DNA from 2 places in the Cellulosimicrobium sp. Marseille-Q8652 genome. Region 2 is predicted to be linked to the other one. Evidence: riboswitches for the same ligand, from Rfam matches in the RefSeq annotation. Region 2 holds a riboswitch; the other holds the start of a gene.
The links. A riboswitch is a leader RNA that binds a small molecule or an ion and turns the genes downstream of it on or off. The one in region 2 is predicted to bind S-adenosylmethionine.
Positions count from the first base shown of each region.

Region 1: linked by a shared signal. The riboswitch ahead of ACWPWV_RS08115 (methylenetetrahydrofolate reductase) and the one ahead of ACWPWV_RS04375 (aminotransferase class V-fold PLP-dependent enzyme) in region 2 are both predicted to bind S-adenosylmethionine.

Region 1 is NZ_CBCOPS010000001.1:1,845,467-1,854,321, reverse strand. It holds gene ACWPWV_RS08150 (GNAT family N-acetyltransferase) at 1-55, opposite strand, end outside; gene ACWPWV_RS08145 (carbon starvation CstA family protein) at 417-2,516, shown strand; gene ACWPWV_RS08140 (YbdD/YjiX family protein) at 2,513-2,779, shown strand; gene ACWPWV_RS08135 (histidine kinase) at 2,910-4,136, shown strand; gene ACWPWV_RS08130 (LytR/AlgR family response regulator transcription factor) at 4,133-4,987, shown strand; gene ACWPWV_RS08125 (heavy metal transporter) at 4,984-5,469, shown strand; gene ACWPWV_RS08120 (sodium/solute symporter) at 5,466-6,986, shown strand; SAM riboswitch class I at 7,094-7,196, shown strand; gene ACWPWV_RS08115 (methylenetetrahydrofolate reductase) at 7,314-8,375, shown strand; gene metE (5-methyltetrahydropteroyltriglutamate--homocysteine S-methyltransferase) at 8,408-8,855, shown strand, end outside.
Region 2 is NZ_CBCOPS010000001.1:990,386-999,240, forward strand. It holds gene ACWPWV_RS04350 (acetyl-CoA C-acetyltransferase) at 1-499, shown strand, start outside; gene ACWPWV_RS04355 (3-oxoacyl-ACP reductase) at 528-1,949, shown strand; gene ACWPWV_RS04360 (MaoC/PaaZ C-terminal domain-containing protein) at 1,946-3,010, shown strand; gene ACWPWV_RS04365 (GNAT family N-acetyltransferase) at 3,118-3,738, opposite strand; gene ACWPWV_RS04370 (CsbD family protein) at 3,836-4,006, shown strand; gene ACWPWV_RS04375 (aminotransferase class V-fold PLP-dependent enzyme) at 4,317-5,750, opposite strand; SAM riboswitch class IV at 5,785-5,900, opposite strand; gene ACWPWV_RS04380 (rhodanese-like domain-containing protein) at 6,181-6,648, shown strand; gene ACWPWV_RS04385 (O-succinylhomoserine sulfhydrylase) at 6,645-7,898, shown strand; gene ACWPWV_RS04390 (class I SAM-dependent methyltransferase) at 7,977-8,741, shown strand; gene ACWPWV_RS04395 (VanZ family protein) at 8,769-8,855, shown strand, end outside.

The DNA.
Region 1 (8,855 bases), 860 kb from region 2:
GGGGCGCGTCGAGCGTCGGGGTCCGCTCGTCGACCACGCCACGGCCGTCGTCCACGGCGCCATCCTCGCGCGCACCGGCGCCGACGGCGGCAGCGACGCACCGCTCGTCGCACGCCGACCACCGTTCGTCGCACCCGCGCACCGCCCGTCCCGGCGGGGCCTCCGCGCCGGGACGTGCGGCCCTAGCCTGCTGATGTCGAACGCAACGACGCGACGCCCTGGGAGGCTCCCGTGTCATCGTCCACCCGGACCGCGGAAGGACCCGCGGCCCCCGAGCCGGAGATCGTCCCCGATCCCTCGCTCCCCCGACCGCCGTCCCCGAGGACGACCTCACCCCGCGCTGGACCCCGACGCGGATCGCGGTCTGGTCCGCGGTCGCCCTGCTCGGCGGCGTCGCGTGGGTCATGCTCGCCGTCGTGCGCGGCGAGACGGTCAACGCGATCTGGTTCGTGTTCGCCGCGGTCTGCACCTACTTCATCGCGTACCGCTTCTACTCGAAGGTCATCGAGCGGTACATCACGCGACCCGACGACCGGCGCGCGACGCCCGCCGAGGTGCGCGAGGACGGCAAGGACTACGTCCCGACCGACCGCCGCGTGCTCTACGGCCACCACTTCGCCGCGATCGCCGGCGCCGGCCCGCTCGTCGGGCCCGTGCTCGCCGCGCAGATGGGCTACCTGCCCGGCACGATCTGGATCATCGTCGGCGTGGTGCTCGCGGGAGCGGTGCAGGACTACCTCGTCCTGTTCTTCTCCATGCGCCGCGGCGGCCGGACCATCGGCCAGATGGCGCGACAGGAGCTCGGTCGCGTGGGCGGCACCGCCGCGATCGTCGCGTCGCTGCTCATCATGATCATCATCGTCGCGATCCTCGCGCTCGTGGTCGTCAACGCGCTCGGCGAGAGCCCCTGGGGCGTCTTCAGCGTCTCGATGACCATCCCCATCGCGCTGTTCATGGGCGTCTACCTGCGCTACCTGCGTCCGGGCCGCATCACGGAGGTCTCGGTCATCGGGTTCGTGCTGCTCATGGCCGCGATCATCGGCGGCGGCTGGGTCGCGGACACCGCGTGGGGCGCCGAGCTGTTCCACCTCGACCGCACGACGATCGCGATCGGCGTCATCGTCTACGGGTTCGTCGCGGCCGTGCTGCCCGTGTGGCTCCTCCTCGCGCCGCGCGACTACCTGTCGACGTTCATGAAGATCGGCGTCATCGTGGTCCTCGCCGTCGCGGTGATCGTCGTGCGGCCCGAGATCACGGTCCCTGCGATCAGCGAGTTCGCCAGCGGCGAGACGGGCCCCGTGGTCTCCGGGTCGCTGTTCCCGTTCCTCTTCGTCACGATCGCGTGCGGCGCGCTGTCCGGCTTCCACGCGCTCATCGCGTCCGGCACGACCCCGAAGCTCGTCGAGAAGGAGCGCCAGACGCGCTTCATCGGCTACGGCGGCATGCTCATGGAGTCGTTCGTCGCCATCATGGCCCTGGTCGCGGCGATCTCCATCGACCGCGGCATCTACTTCGCGATGAACTCGTCGGCCGCGGCGACCGGCGGCACGGTCGAGGGCGCGGTCGCGTTCGTCAACGGCCTGGGGCTCATGGGCGTGAACCTCACGCCCGACATGCTGACCTCGACCGCCGAGGCCGTCGGCGAGCCGTCGATCGTGTCGCGCACCGGCGGCGCCCCGACGCTCGCGCTCGGCCTCGCGACGATCATGCAGCAGCTCGTGGGCGGCACCGCGATGATGGGCTTCTGGTACCACTTCGCGATCATGTTCGAGGCGCTGTTCATCCTCACCGCGGTCGACGCCGGCACGCGCGTCGCGCGCTTCATGCTCCAGGACACGATCGGCAACGTGGCCCCGAAGTTCCGGGACGTGACGTGGCGGCCGGGCGTCTGGCTGTGCACGGCGATCATGGTCGCCGGGTGGGGGTCGATCCTGTACCTGGGCGTGACCGACCCGCTCGGCGGCATCAACACGTTCTTCCCGCTGTTCGGCATCGCGAACCAGCTCCTCGCGGCGATCGCGCTCGCCGTCGTGCTGGCGATCGTCACCAAGCGCGGCCGCAGCTACTTCCGCTGGCTGTGGATCATCGCGCTGCCGCTCGCGTTCACGGCGGTCGTGACGATCACGGCGTCGTTCGAGAAGATCTTCTCCCCCGTCCCGGCGGTCGGGTACTGGGCGCAGCACGACGCGTTCCAGGACGCGCTCGACGCGGGCGAGACGTCGTTCGGCACGGCAGGGTCCGTGGAGGCGATGGAGGCCGTCGTCCGCAACACGTTCGTCCAGGGCACCCTGTCGATCGTGTTCGTGGTCCTCGCGATCGTCGTCATGATCGCCTCGGTCGTCACGACCGTGAAGGCGCTGCGCGCCGGCGGTGGCGAGAACCACGAGGAGCCCCCGGTCGCGTCGCGACGCTACGCGCCCTCGGGGATCGTCGCGTCGGCGCCCGAGAAGGCCCTCGAGAAGGACTGGGCGGCGCTGCCGTCCGACAGGCGTCCTGTCGCGACGGGGCACCGGTGACGGTGCGACAGGACACGCAGGGCTCCGCCACGACGGTCCGAGCGACCGTCGTGGCGGGGCTCCGCACCGCGGGCCGGCGCCTGCGCGACGCCGCGCGCGCCGTCCGCTGGTACGTGCGACAGCTCATGGGCGACGACGCGTACCCCACCTACGTCGCGCACCACCGGGCCGCGCACCCGGGGTGCGACGTCGTCAGCGAGCGCGAGTTCTGGCGCGCGCGCATGGCGGACCAGGACGCCAACCCGGGGTCGCGCTGCTGCTGACGCCCTCGCGGCCGAGCACGACGCCACGCTCCGTCGACCACGACCTGAGGGTCGTCATCACGCCGATGACGGCCCTCAGGTCGTGCTCGGCGAACACCGGTCCGCGGCCGCGCCTCGTTACGATCGCTGCATGACCGGGCCCGTGCTCGCCGGCGTCGCCGTCGGCCTCGTCGTGGGCGTCCTGCTCACCGCGGGCCTCGTCCTCGCGCTCCGGTTCGCCCGCGGCACGCGCGAGCTCGGCAGCGACTCCGAGCAGGCCACGTTCCGCACGCTCCACCTCGCGTCGCGCGCCGCGACCCACCTGCGCGACGGGCTCGACGGCGACGACGTCCGCCGCGCCGCGCGCTCCCTGCGGAGCCTCCTCGGCTGCGACGCCCTGGCGATCGTCACGCGCGACGGCGTCCTGGCGCTCGACGGACCGTCGCACCTCGTGCCCGACGCGCGGCGCGTCGCCGAGCGCGTCGTCGCGACCGGTCGGCGCCAGGTCTCCACGGAGCGGGACGGGCCCGCGACGCCCGCGGCGTCGTCGGGCACGGTCGACGTGGGGTCGTACGCCGTGCGCGAGGCCGTCGGCGCGCCGGTGGTCGCGGGCGACGAGGTCGTCGGTGCCGTCGTCGCGTTCGCCGGCCGCGTGCGCCCGCCGCTCGTGCGCGCCACGGAGGAGGTCGCGCAGTGGTGCGCCGCCCAGCTCGAGCTCGGCGAGCTGGAGGCGTCGCGCACGGCGCTCGCCGAGGCCGAGCTGCGGGCGCTGCGCGCGCAGATCAGCCCGCACTTCGTCTACAACGCGCTCGGCGCGATCGCCGCGTTCATCAGCACGGACCCCGAGCGGGCCCGCGACCTCGTGCTCGACTTCGCCGACTTCACGCGGTACTCGTTCCGGGACCGCGGCGACTTCACGACGCTCGCCGACGAGCTCCGCAGCATCCACTCGTACGTCGAGCTCGAGCGCGCACGCTTCGGCGAGCGCCTCACCGTGACGCTGCGGATCGCCCCCGAGGTGCTGGCCACCACGATCCCGTTCCTGTCGGTCCAGCCGCTCGTCGAGAACGCGGTGCGGCACGGGCTCGAGCCGCGCGAGGAGGGCGGGACGATCGTCATCACCGCCCGCGCGGAGGGCACCCGGACGGAGATCACGGTCGAGGACGACGGCGTCGGCACGGACCCCGCGACGCTGCACGCCGTGCTCGTCGGGGACCGCGCGGGCCACGTCGGCCTGCGCAACGTCGACACCCGCGTGCGCCAGCTCTACGGCGACGACCACGCGCTGGAGATCGAGACCGCTCCCGGCTCCGGCACCATGGTGCGGATGCGCATCCCGCTCTCGCAGCCCCTGCACGAGACCGAGGCCCGCCCGTGACGGCACCCCCCGGCACGACGGACGGGCCGACGCTCGACGTCCTCGTCGCCGACGACGAGCGCCCGGTGCTCGACGACCTCGCCCGACTCCTCGGCGCCGACCCGCACGTCCGGTCCGTGCGCACGGCGGCCACCGGCTCGGAGGCTCTGCGCGTCCTCGCCGAGGAACGGCTCGACGCCGCGTTCCTCGACATCCACATGCCCGGCCTCAGCGGTCTGGACCTCGCGCGGGCCCTGTCGCGGTTCGCGCACCGTCCCGCCGTCGTGCTCGTCACCGCGGACGAGGCGCGCGCGCTCGAGGCCTTCGACCTCGAGGTCGTCGACTACGTCCTCAAGCCCGTGCGGCGCGAGCGGCTCGCGCGCGCCGTCGAGCGCGTCGTCGCGCGGGTCGAGGCCGAGCGGCCCGCGCCACCTGCCGCGCCGTCGTCGGACCGGCCGCCCGCACCCGACGAGGGACGCCGCGCGCCCGCGGAGGGCGGCCGGCGGCCCCCGGCCGGTGACGCGACCCCCGGCGACGAGACCCTCGCCGTGACCGTCGGCCAGACCACCCGGGTCGTGCGCCGCAGCGCCGTGCGCTGGGTCCAGGCGCAGGGCGACTACACGCGGCTCGTCACGGACACGGACTCCTACCTCGTGCGCGAGCCGATCACCGACCTCGAGGAGCGCTGGACGGAGGCCGGCTTCCTGCGCGTCCACCGCTCCTACCTCGTGCAGCGCGGCGCGGTCACCGCCGCGCGCTTCGGAGGGCCACGGCCCGTGCTCGTCGTCGCCGGCCACGAGGTGCCCGTGAGCCGCCGCATGCTCCCGGCAGTCCGGGACGCGCTGCTGCGGCCGCACCGGCGGCCGTCGTGAGCACCCCCGGCGAGGACGCCGACGGCGGCGAGCACGGGGTTCGCGCTCCACGCGTGCGCGTGCGCTCGACCGACCCCGCCCCGCCCGGCCACCCCGGTGGCCCGGGCGACCCTGGGCCCCGGCCCGACGCCGCGCCGTCGGGCACCGCCGCGCGCCCGCCCCGGGCCGTGGACACCGGAGACGACGCGACGGTCTACGCCCGGAGCCTCGCGCGCGCCCAGCTCCGGCTCGGGCTCGCGTGCGCGGGGACGTTCCTCGTCGCGGTCCTCCTGCTGGCCCTGCTCGTCACGACGACGAGCGCGCTCGACGACGTCGTCGTCGCGGGGGTTCCCCTGCCCTGGCTGGTCCACGCGTACGGCTTCTACCCCGTGATCGTGGCCTTCGCCGTCGTGTTCGCCGTCGCGGCGGCCCGCAACGAGCGGCGGTTCCGTGCGCTCGCGGAGCCCGGCGCGGCCGCGGACCAGCCCGCGGAGGACGAGTGAGCACCGCGCTGCCCCTCGTGGCCGTCGGGATGCTCCTGCTCGCGACGGTGCTCATCGGCGTCTACGGCCTGCGGATCTCCCGCACGACGAGCGACTTCTTCGTCGCGTCGCGCACGGTCCGGCCGGTGTGGAACGCGTCGGCGATCAGCGGCGAGTACCTCTCGGCCGGGACGTTCCTCGGGTTGTCCGGGCTGGCGCTGCTCGCAGGCTCCGAGGCGTTCTGGTTCCCCGTCGGGTACGCCGCGGGCTACCTGCTCGTGCTGCTGTTCGTCGCCGGGCCGCTGCGCCGCAGCGGCGCCTACACGATCCCCGACTTCGTCCAGGCGCGTCTCGACTCCGTCACCGCGCGCCGCGTGACGAGCGTCCTCGTGCTCGTCATCGGGTGGCTCTACGTGGTCCCGCAGCTGCACGGCGCGGCGCTCGTCATCGCGGCCGTCGCGCCCGTCCCGCCCTGGGTCGGCTCGGTCGGCGTCGCCGCGGTCGTGTGCGTCGTCGTCGCGGCGGGCGGCATGCGGTCCATCACCTACGTCCAGGCGTTCCAGTACTGGGTCAAGCTCACCGCCCTCGCCGTGCCGGTCGTGTTCCTGCTCCTCGCGCTCGGGGCCGACGGCGGCCCGCTCGCCGACGCCACCGCGCACGACCCGGCCGTGGTGTTCCCCCACGCGCAGGGTCCCGCCGCGACCGACGTCTACGCCACGACGTCGCTCCTGCTCGCCCTGCTGCTCGGCACGATCGGCCTCCCCCACGTCCTCGTGCGCTTCTACACGAGCCCCGACGGCGGGTCGGCGCGGCGCACGACCGTCGTCGTCATCGTCATGATCAGCCTCTTCTACATGGTGTCGAGCACGATGGGCCTCGTCGCCCGCGTCGTCGCACCGGACCTCGCCGAGCCCGGTCTCGCCGACACCGTCGTGCTCACGCTCCCGACGCGCCTCGTCGCGGGAGCGGGCGGGGAGCTGCTCGCGGCGCTGGTCGTCGCCGGGGCGTTCGCGGCGTTCCTCGGCACGTCGTCGGGGCTCGTCGTGGCGCTCGCCGGCGTGGTCAGCCAGGACCTGTTCGGCGGCACGGTCCGCTCGTTCCGGTGGTCGGCCGTCGCGTGCACCCTCGTGCCGCTGGCCGTCGCGCTCGTCACCATCCCGCAGGGCCTCGTGACGAGCGTCGGCACGGTGTTCGTGTTCGCCGCGTCCGCGCTGTCCCCGGTGATCCTGCTCGGCGTGTGGTGGCGCGGGCTCACGGCCCGCGGCGCGGTGGCCGGGATGGTCGTCGGCGCGGTGCTCTGCGCGACGGCGCTGCTCGCCTCGTCCGCGATCGGCACCGGTTACGGGGTGGCGCCGTCGGGCGGGGACGACGCCGTGCCGGGATGGGTGCGAGCGCTCCTCGGGCAGCCGGCCGCGTGGACCGTCCCGCTCGCGACGGCGACGGTCGTCGTCGTGTCGCGGCTGGACCGCCGCGGGCCGCCGCTGCGGGCCGACCGGATCCTGCGCCGGCTGCACGTGCCCGAGATCCCCCGCCGATGAGCCGCGCGCCGACCGCCGCGCGCGTCGGCCTCCCGGCCGCCCGTGACACACCCGTCTCACCTGACGAGCGCCCTCGACCGCATGGCGGATACCGCTTAGGATCGGGTGAACCATCCAGAGCGGTCGAGAGTCCTGGCTCGACGACACCGCAGCAACCCGCCGACGGAAGCCTCCCGAGGACAAAGGTGCTAACGCCAGGGTCGATGGAGTGACTATGGTCAACGAGGCATCCTTCGCGCACCGTCCGGGCCTTCCGTGCCCGACGGCGAGCGCTCCCGTCCGCACGTCGGCGCGCCCCGCCGCGCAGCCCCCGCGCGAGGTCGCGGCGTGAGCGTCGCCGACGCCGTCCGGCGCGCGCACGCCGAGACGGCGAGGCCCACGGTCTCGTTCGAGCTCATGCCGCCGCGGCGCCCGGACGCGGCGCCGAAGTTCTGGGAGACCGCGCGCCGGCTCGTCGCGACGCAGCCGGACTTCCTCTCCGTGACGTACGGCGCGGCGGGCACCGACCGCAAGACGTCGCTCGACGTCATCGGCCGGCTCCTGCACGGGACGCCCGTGCACGCGATCGCGCACCTCACGTGCGTCGGGGCGTCCCGCGAGCACGTCGAGGACGTCATCACCGACTTCCTCGACGCCGGGGTGCGGAGCTTCCTCGCGCTGCGGGGCGACCCCCCGAAGGACCAGCCGGACTGGCGGCCGGCCCCGGACGGCGTGGGGTCGAGCCTCGAGCTCGTCGCGCTCCTGCGCGAGGTCGAGGCGTCGCGCTGCGCCGCGAACCCCTCGCTCGCGCTGCGCGGCGCGGCCCGCCCCCTGACGATCGCCGTCGCGACGTTCGTCGACGGCAACCGCGACGCCGGCACGACGCGCACCCAGGAGGTGCAGCGCCTGCTCGAGAAGCAGCAGGCGGGCGCCAGCTTCGCGATCACGCAGCTGTTCTACGACGCGTCGTCGTACACCGACTTCGTCGCCGAGGCCCGTGCGGCCGGAGTGACGATCCCCGTCCTCGCCGGGCTGCTGCCCACGACGGAGCCGCGCAGGCTCCGTCGCGTCGAGGAGCTCACGGGCGTCCCTGCACCCCAGCGCCTGCTGGACGCGCTCGACGCCCTGCCCGACCCCGAGGCGCAGCACGCCTACGGGATCGCGTACTCGTCCGACCTCGCGCAGCGCGTCCTCGACGCCGGTGCGCCGGGCCTGCACGTGTACACGTTCAACAAGTACCGCGCCGCTCTTGACCTGCTCGAGGGTGTTCACCTCGGCGGCGGGACGCCCGGGACCGACGACTCGGCTGTCGTCGACCTCCCCGGCGGTCCGGACCTGGCCAGCGGGCCGTGGGTCACCGGCACCTCCCTGCCCACGACGGGCGTCGCCTCACGCGGCACACCCGTCTGACCGGTCCTCAGGACCAGCAAGAGGTTTCGATCATGACCGCTTCCGTACCCTCCCCTACCCATTTTCCGGCCGGGACCGTCCTCGGCTACCCGCGCATCGGGCGCCGGCGTGAGCTCAAGAAGGCCGTCGAGGCCTTCTGGGCCGGCCGCACGACCGCCGACGAGCTCGAGGCCACCGCGCGCGACCTGCGGATCGCGACCGTGCGGCGGCTCGTCGACCTCGGCCTCGGCGCCGACGACGCGTCCGTCCCCGGCTCGTTCTCCTCCTACGACCAGGTGCTCGACGTCGTCGCGATGCTCGGCGCCGTGCCGTCCCGGTTCGCCGGGCTCACCGACGCCGAGGGCCGGCTCGACCTCGCGGGGTACTTCGCGGTCGCTCGCGGCACCGGCGGCCAGGACTCGCGGGCACCCCTCGAGATGACCAAGTGGTTCGACACGAACTACCACTACCTCGTGCCCGAGATCGGTCCGGACACCCCGA
Region 2 (8,855 bases):
CCTCGGCTCGCGGGAGTGGGCCGCCGCGCGCGACCTGCCCCTGCTCGCGCGCGTCGTGGACGCCGAGACCGCGGCCGTCGACTTCGTGCACGGCCACGAGGGCCTGCTCATGGCGCCCGCGCACGCCGTCCCGCGCCTGCTCGCGCGCAACGGCCTCTCGCTCGGCGACTTCGACCTCTACGAGATCCACGAGGCGTTCGCGTCGACCGTCCTCACGACGCTCAAGGCCTGGGAGGACGACGACTACTGCAGCACCGAGCTCGGCCTCGACGGCGCGCTCGGCTCGATCGGCCGCGCCCGGCTCAACGTCAACGGCTCGTCGCTCGCCGCGGGTCACCCGTTCGCCGCGACCGGCGGCCGCATCGTCGCGACGGCGGCCAAGCTGCTCGCGGCGAGGTCCGCCGAGACGGGCCGTCCCGCCCGAGCGCTGATCTCCGTGTGCGCGGCCGGCGGTCTCGGTGTCGCCGCGATCCTCGAGTCCGTCCCCGCCACCGCCTGACCGCCCCGACGACCGAGAGGACCACCCCGTGACCGACTCCTACGTCAAGGCCGTCAACTCCGGCTTCACCAAGACGCTCGCGAAGAAGCTGGGACTGCCCCGCCCCGCGGTCCTGCGCCGCTACCGGGCGGGCGACCCGCTGACCGTCGGGCCCGTCCTCGTCCTCGGCGGGACGCCCGGCGTCCACGACGACGCCGACCGCGTCGCCACCGCGCTGCTCGACGCGTTCGGGCTCGACGTGCGCCAGAACGCCGACGACCAGGTCCGCTGGGGCGCGATCGTCGTCGTGCTCACGCAGGCCGAGCGGCCGCAGGACGTCTCCGGCACCGTCATGGCGCTGTCCGCGAACCTGCGCCGCCTCGCGCCGAACGGCCGGGTCGTGACGATCTCGCGCGCCCCCGCCGACGGTGACTCCCCCGAGCTGGCCGCGACGCGCGAGGGCGTCGAGGGCTTCCTGCGCTCCGTCGCCAAGGAGCTGCGCTACGGCGCGACGGGCAACGGTGTCCAGCTCACCGACGACGTCCCCGTCGACAGCGCGAGCGCCCTCGCGACGCTGCGGTTCTTCCTCTCCGCGAGGTCGGCGTTCGTCGACGGCCAGGTCCTGCGCGTCGGCGCCGCGACCACGGCGGACGAGGGCACGGCCTCGGCCACGGGCGAGTCCGCCTCCGTCGCCGCCTCCCCCGCCGGAGCCCGGACGACCGACCGACCGCTGCAGGGCAAGGTCGCCGTCGTCACGGGCGCGGCGCGGGGCATCGGCGCCGAGGTGGCGCGCACGCTCGCGCGCGACGGCGCGAAGGTCGTGGTCGTGGACGTCCCGGCCGCGGGCGAGTCGCTCGCGAAGGTCGCCAACGAGATCGGGGGCACCGCGCTCCAGCTCGACGTGACCTCCGACGACGCGGGCGCCCGCATCCTCGAGCACGCCCGGGCACGCCACGGTGGTCTCGACGTCCTCGTGCACAACGCCGGCATCCTGCGCGACAAGCTGCTCGCCAACATGTCCGCCGACAAGTGGGACGCCGTGGTCTCCGTGAACCTGGCCGCGCAGGTGCGCATCACGGAGTACCTGCTCGGCGCCAACGGGTTCTCGGGCGAGCCGCGCATCGTGTCGCTCGCGTCGACGAGCGGCATCGCGGGCAACCGCGGTCAGGCGAACTACGCGTTCTCGAAGGCGGGCGTCATCGGGCACACGCGCGCCTTCGCGCGTCTCCTCGAGGGTCCGGCCGGTCCTGGCGGCACCGCGAACGCCGTCGCGCCGGGGTTCATCGAGACGGAGATGACCGCGTCGATCCCGTTCGTCACGCGCGAGGTGGCGCGCCGCGTCTCGTCGCTCCAGCAGGGCGGGCAGCCCGTGGACGTCGCCGAGGCGATCGCGTTCCTCGCCTCCCCCGACGCGGCGGGCGTGAACGGTCAGGTGCTGCGCGTGTGCGGGCAGAGCATGGTGGGCCGGTGACGGCCGCCCCGCAGGAGCGGGTCGAGACGCTGCCCGCGGTCCCCGGTCTCGGCGGTCTCTACGCTCGCGGGGTCGCGGCGTCGGCCCGCCTGGCGGCCGCGCGCCGCCTGCCCCGCCGGGGCCACGACGTCCTCGCCCTGCCCGACGTCGTGCACCGCGTCGCGGGAGTCCCGACGGGCGACGAGGCCGTCCCCGGCGCCGTCGGCAGCGCCGAGCACCTCGCGCGGTACGCCGAGGTCGTGGGCGAGGCGCCGTCCGACGTGCTGCCGGCCGGCTACCTCCACGTGCTGGGCTTCCCGCTCGCGACGGCGCTCATGGTGCGGGGGGACTTCCCGCTGCCGCTGCTCGGCATGGTGCACCTCGCGAACTCGGTGTCCGTCGTGCGCCCGGTACGCCTCGGCGACTCGCTCGAGGTCCGCGCGTGGGCCCGCGACCTGCGCCCGCACCGGCGGGGCGCCCAGGTGGACCTCGTCACCGAGATCTCGGTCGAGCGCACGGACGCGGAACGGGCGGCCGGCTCCGGGCTGCCCGCGACGACGCTCGCGTACCGCGGCGTCTCGACCTACCTGGCGAAGGGCGTGCGTCTCCCCGAGGAGCCGGGCCACGAGGACGCTCCGGCGGCCTCCGGCACCGACACGTTCGTGCCGCCGCTCCCGACGGCGTGCTGGTCGCTCGGGCCAGGGACCGGTCGCGCGTACGCCGCCGTGTCGGGCGACCGCAACCCCATCCACACGTCCGCGCTCGGCGCGAAGGCGTTCGGGTTTCCCCGGGCGATCGCCCACGGCATGTACACGGCAGCGCGCGCGCTCGCCGCTGCGGGCCCGGCGCGGGGCGAGACGTACGACTGGACCGTCACGTTCGCCAGGCCGGTCCTCCTGCCGAGCACGGTCGACGTCGCCGTCCGCCCGACCGCGAGCGTGAGCCCCGAGGTGCGCGACGCCGTCGCGCAGGTCGCGCCGGCCGAGCCCCAGGGCGCGGGCAACCGGGACGCAGGCCTCACCTTCCTGGCCTGGGACCGCACGGGCCGGCTGCACCTGTCGGGCACGGTCGTCCCACGCTGACCACGGCGGACCTCGTCACCGTCGCGACGTCGCACCGGCCACCGCGGTCGTCCACAGGCGTACCCACGACGCGGATCACGCCGCCCACGAGAGGGTCGAGCCGCCGGTCAGGACGCGCGCAGGCGGGCGAGCAGCCCGTCGCGGACCGGCGGCCACTCGTCGAGCAGGATCGAGAAGTACGCCGTGTCCTGGCGCGACCCGTCCGGTGCCACGCGGTGGCTGCGCAGCACGCCCTCCGGCTGCGCGCCGAGCCGGGTGATCGCGCCGATCGACCGGGCGTTGCGGGCGTCGGCGCGCAGCGCGACCCGGGTCACCCCGAGCTCGTCGAACGCGTGCCGCAGCAGCAGGTACTTGCACGCCGGGTTCGTCGCGCCACCCCACCACCGCCGGGCGTAGAACGTCGAGCCGAGCTCGACCCTGCCCTGCGCCGGGACCCACTCGTAGAGCGACGTGCTCCCCCGGACCTGCCACGCGTCGTCGGGTACGCCCGTCCGGGCGTCGGCGTCCGGCGCGGGCCCGAGGACCGCGAACGCGAGCCGGCCCGGCGCCGCGACGGCGTCGCGCACGTACGCGGTCATGGCCTCGTCACCCCGCGGCGTCGGGCTCGACATGCCCGCCCAGATCCCGTCGTCGACGAGGGCGCCGAGCGCGGGCGCGTGGTGCTCGGCGAGCGGGACGAGCCGGACGCCGAAGCCGTCGAGCCGGGTGTCGTGCTGCACGGGGGACATCCCACCACGGACGGTCTCCGTGCGGCACGACGTCTCAGCGCGTGCGGGCACGCGAGAACGTGCCTACGGTCGGGACAACCGACGAGAGGAGATCCCCATGGGACTCGGTGACAAGATCGAGCACGCTGCCGAAGAGGCCAAGGGCAAGATCAAGGAGACCACCGGCAAGGCGAAGGACGACGAGCGCCTCGAGGCGGAGGGCAAGGGCGAGCAGTCCAAGGCCAACGTCAAGCAGGCCGGCGACGACGTCCGCGACGCCTTCAAGTAGTCGGACCCGTGGTCCTCGGACCACAGCTGCGCATCACGAGGGTCCCGCCACGAGGCGGGGCCCTCGTCGCGTCCGGGCCGACGCGTGAGGTCGCCGGGGTCAGGAGCCGGTGAGCGGTCCAGCGCGCTCCGGGGCCAGCGGTTCCCGGCGGAAGCCATCCCCGTGAGGACGACGTCGTGCAGCACGGCGCACATCAGAGCACACGCCGGCCGCCGCGCACAGAGGGTTCGGCGACGTCGTGGACAACGCTCGTCGACGGTCCGGTGAACACGCTCGCGCGAGGACGGCCGGCGCGCCGTCCTCCCGACCCTCAGTCCGCCGGGCCGCACGCCGCGGCGTCGGCGAGGAGGCCGGCCGCGGCGGTCGCGAACAGCCCGTCCAGGCCGGACCCCGACGGCACCGGGCGCGGGTCGTCGACGACGGTCCAGCACCCGTCGACCACCGCGTACGCCACCGTCGGGCCGTCCTCGACGTAGGCGCGGACGGCGGCGACGAGGCGCGCGACCTCCTCCCCGCGCGTCCCCACGCCCACCGACGCGCGGATCGCGCCGCCGTCGTGGCCGAGCCGCGCCAGCAGCGGGTGCGCGCAGAACCGGCCGTCGCGCACGCCGATGCCGTGCTCCGCGGACAGGTAGGCGGCGACGAGCCCCGGGTCGTGGCCCGTCACGGAGAACGTCACGACACCGACCGGGTCGACCGCGTCGGGCCACACGCTCACCACGCGCACGCCGTCGATCCGCGACAGCCCGTCGACGAGCGCGCTCCGCAGCGCGGCCTCGTGCTCGTGCAGGGCGGCCGGGTCGAGGCCCGCGAGCGCGTCGCACGCCGCCGCGAGCGCGACGGCGCCCACGACGTTGGGCGAGCCGGCCTCGTGGCGCGCGGGCGCCGTCTGCCACGCCGTGCCGTCGACGCGCACCTGGCGCACCGCGCCCCCGCCCGCGAGGTACGGCGTGCCCGCGTCGAGCCAGTCCCGGCGCCCGACGAGCGCGCCCGCGCCGAACGGCGCGTAGGTCTTGTGGCCGGAGAAGGCGACGTAGTCGACGCCGGTCCCGGCGAGCGAGAACCCGCGGTGCGGGACGAGCTGGGCGCCGTCGAGCACCACCCGGGCACCGGCGTCGTGCGCGAGCCGGACGACCTGCTCGACCGGCAGGGACTCACCCGTGACGTTCGACGCGCCGGTCACCGCGAGCAGCGCGTAGTCGAAGCGCGCGAGCTCGGCGCGCAGGCCCGACAGCGTCTCGGCGACGCTCACGCCGCCCGCGAGCACGGTCGCGCCGCCCGTGCGCTGCCAGGGCAGGAGGTTCGCGTGGTGCTCGACGTCGAGGACGAGCACGCGACCGGGCGTGCCGTCCGCGTTCGCGGGGACGCAGCCCGCGAGGAGGTTGAGCGAGTCGGTGGTGTTGCGCGTGACGACCGTGACGTCGTCCGTCCGCGCGCCCACGAACGCCCCGATCGTGCGGCGCGCGGCCTCGTAGAGCGCGGTGGAGACCTGCGACAGGTACCCGGCGCCCCGGTGGACGCTCGCGTAGAGCGGCAGCACCTCGGTGACGCGGTCGGCCACGGACCGGAGCGCGGGTGCCGACGCCGCGACGTCGAGGTTCGCGTACGGGACGCTGCGGCCGTCGACGAGCGGGACGAGCGTGTCGGCGCCCACGACGGGGAGCACGGGCGGCAGCGCGGCGACGTCCTGCGCGCGGAGGACCGGGGCGGCCGGCGGACAGGAGAGTTCGGCGAGAGCAGGCATGGCACGGTCCTCCGAGGTCGTGTCGGGGAGGTGCTCCCCGCGCTTGCCGCACGCCGGTCGGCGTGCGGCCCGGTCGTCACCCGGGGCACCCCGCCGCGAGAGGAGGGTTGCCGGCCAGCAAACCGGGGTTTCACGCTGGCACTCATGACCTGTCACCCAGGATGTGGGAGGCGTCGCGACCGTGTCAACCGGTGGGCAGGGGGTCTCGCATCGCGGGACGCCGGTCGTGCACGAGGTGGCTTCCACGGGGCGAGACGGGCGTTCCGGGCGCCGGGCAGGGTGACGTACGATCCGATCAACCATCCGGAGCGGCCGAGTGACGTGGCACGTCGACGCCGCAGCAACCCCCCGGGTCCGCGCCGGCCGGAGCACCACCGGCGGCGCAGGCACGGGCGAGGGTGCTACTGCCACGACCGATGGAGGAGATCCCATGAGCGACCTGACCCCCCGTCCCGCCGCCGGCTACGCCGGCGACATCACGCCCCGGGAGGCGTGGGACCTGCTCGCCGCCGACGAGCGCGCCGTCCTCGTGGACGTCCGCACCGAGGGCGAGTGGCGCACCGTCGGCGTGCCCGACGTCGCGCAGCTCGGCCGCGAGGTCGTCTTCGACGAGTGGGTGACGCCGTCCGGGCCCAACCCCGCGTTCGTGGACCGGCTCGCCGAGGCGGGCCTCGCCCCGGGCGACGAGCGACCCGTCGTGTTCCTGTGCCGCTCCGGCCAGCGCTCGATCGGCGCCGCGCGCGCGGCGACCGCGGCCGGTCTCGGGCCGTCCTACAACGTGCTCGAGGGGTTCGAGGGCGCGCCCGGGTTCAGCGGCGCGCGCGACGCCGAGGGCTGGAAGGTGCGCGGCCTGCCCGTCACCTCGTACTCCGCCGCCGAGGGCGGCACCGCGCGATGAGCGCGGGAGACGGCACCGGGCACGTCGCGGGCGGCTCGGGCCGCAAGCCGCTGCCCGCGAGCGCCCGTCCCGCGACGCTCGCCGTGCGGGGCGGCAACGCGCGCACGGAGTTCCAGGAGACGTCCGAGGCGCTGTTCCTCACGCAGGGCTACACGTACGACCGCGCGTCCGACGCCGAGGCCGCCTTCAAGGGCGAGCTCGACCGGTTCGTGTACTCCCGGTACGGCAACCCGACCGTGCACACGTTCGAGGAGCGGCTGCGCCTCATCGAGGGCGCACAGGCGTGCTACGCGACGGCGTCGGGCATGTCGGCCGTGTTCACCTCGCTCGCGGCGCTCGTGCGGTCCGGGTCGCGGATCGTCGCGGCGCGCGCGCTGTTCGGGTCGAGCGTCGTGATCTTCGACGAGATCTTCGCCAAGTGGGGCGTGCGGACCGACTACGTCGACGGCCACGTGCTGTCGCAGTGGGAGGAGGCGCTCTCGACGCCGGCGGACGTCGTGTTCTTCGAGACGCCGTCCAACCCCATGCAGGACATCGTCGACGCGCGGCGCGTGAGCGAGCTCGCGCACGCCGCGGGCGCGGTCGTGGTGCTCGACAACGTGTTCGCGACGCCCCTCATGCAGAAGCCGCTCGAGCTCGGCGCGGACGTCGTCGTGTACTCCGCGACGAAGCACATCGACGGGCAGGGGCGCGTGCTCGGCGGGGCGATCCTCGGGTCCGAGGAGTACATCGGCGGGCCGGTGCAGACGTTCATCCGCAACACGGGCCCGACCCTCTCGGCCTTCAACGCGTGGGTCCTGCTCAAGGGGCTGGAGACGATGCCGGTACGCGTCGCCGCGCAGAACGCGAGCGCCGAGCGCGTGGCCGAGGCGCTGGAGCAGCTCCCCGGGATCGGCCGCGTGCGCTACCCGTTCCTCGCGTCGCACCCGCAGCGCGAGCTGGCGCGCTCGCAGCAGACGGGTGGCGGGACGGTCGTCACGTTCGACCTCGCCGTGCCCGAGGGGACCGACCCGGAGACCGCCAAGAAGCGTGCGTTCACGTTCCTCGACGCGCTGCAGGTCGTCGACATCTCGAACAACCTGGGCGACGCCAAGTCGTTGATCACCCACCCGGCGACGACGACGCACCGCAAGCTCGGGCCCGAGGGCCGCGCGGCGGTCGGGATCGCGGAGACGACGGTCCGGCTGTCGGTCGGGCTCGAGGACCCGCTCGACGTGATCGAGGACGTCGAGCAGGCGCTCCACGCCTGACCGGCGCCTCCCACCCGGACGTGGCCGACGCGCACATTGCCGTGGACGACGGCAAGCCGTGCGCCTAGCGTCGCGGTCGTGCCCGACGCGATCTTCGACGACCCGACCCTGGCCGCGCTGTACGACCCGCTCGACCCGGACCGCTCCGACCTCGATGCGTACGTGGCGATCGTCGACGAGCTGGGCGCACGGTCGGTCCTGGACGTCGGCTGCGGCACCGGGACGTTCGCGTGCCTGCTCGCGCTGCGCGGGATCGACGTGGTCGGCGTGGACCCGGCGGGCGCGTCGCTCGACGTCGCGCGGGCCAAGCCCGGGGCCGCCGGCGTGCGCTGGCTCCACGGCGACGCAGCCACGCTGCCGACGGTCCCGCCGCTGCAGGTCGACCTCGCGACGATGACGGCGAACGTCGCGCAGGTGTTCCTGACCGACGACGCGTGGACCGCGACGCTGCGCGGCGTGCGCGCGGCCCTCGTCCCGGGCGGTCACGTGGTCCTCGAGACGCGCGTTCCCGCGCGTCGGGCGTGGGAGGGGTGGGTGCGCGACGAGACGTTCGTCCGGGTCGACGTCCCCGGGGTCGGGGTCGTCGAGAGCTGGACCGAGCTGACGGACGTCGCGTTCCCGCTCGTGTCGTTCCACGACACGACCGTCCTGCCCGACGGGCGCGTGCTCCGCTCGGACTCGACGCTGCGGTTCCGTTCCCGCGAGGAGGTCGAGGCGTCGCTCGCCGCGTGCGGGTTCGTCGTCGAGGACGTGCGCGACGCCCCGGACCGCCCCGGCCGGGAGTGGGTCTTCGTCGCGCGCGCGGTCGGCGCGGTGGACGGGAGCGGCACCCGTCCGACGTGAGCGGTGCCTGCTCCTACCATCGTCACCGTGACGTACTCCGGCGACGAGATCCCCGCGCTCTGGGTGCTCGTGCCCTTCCTCATCGTCTCCGTCGTGGCCGTGGTGCGGCTTCTG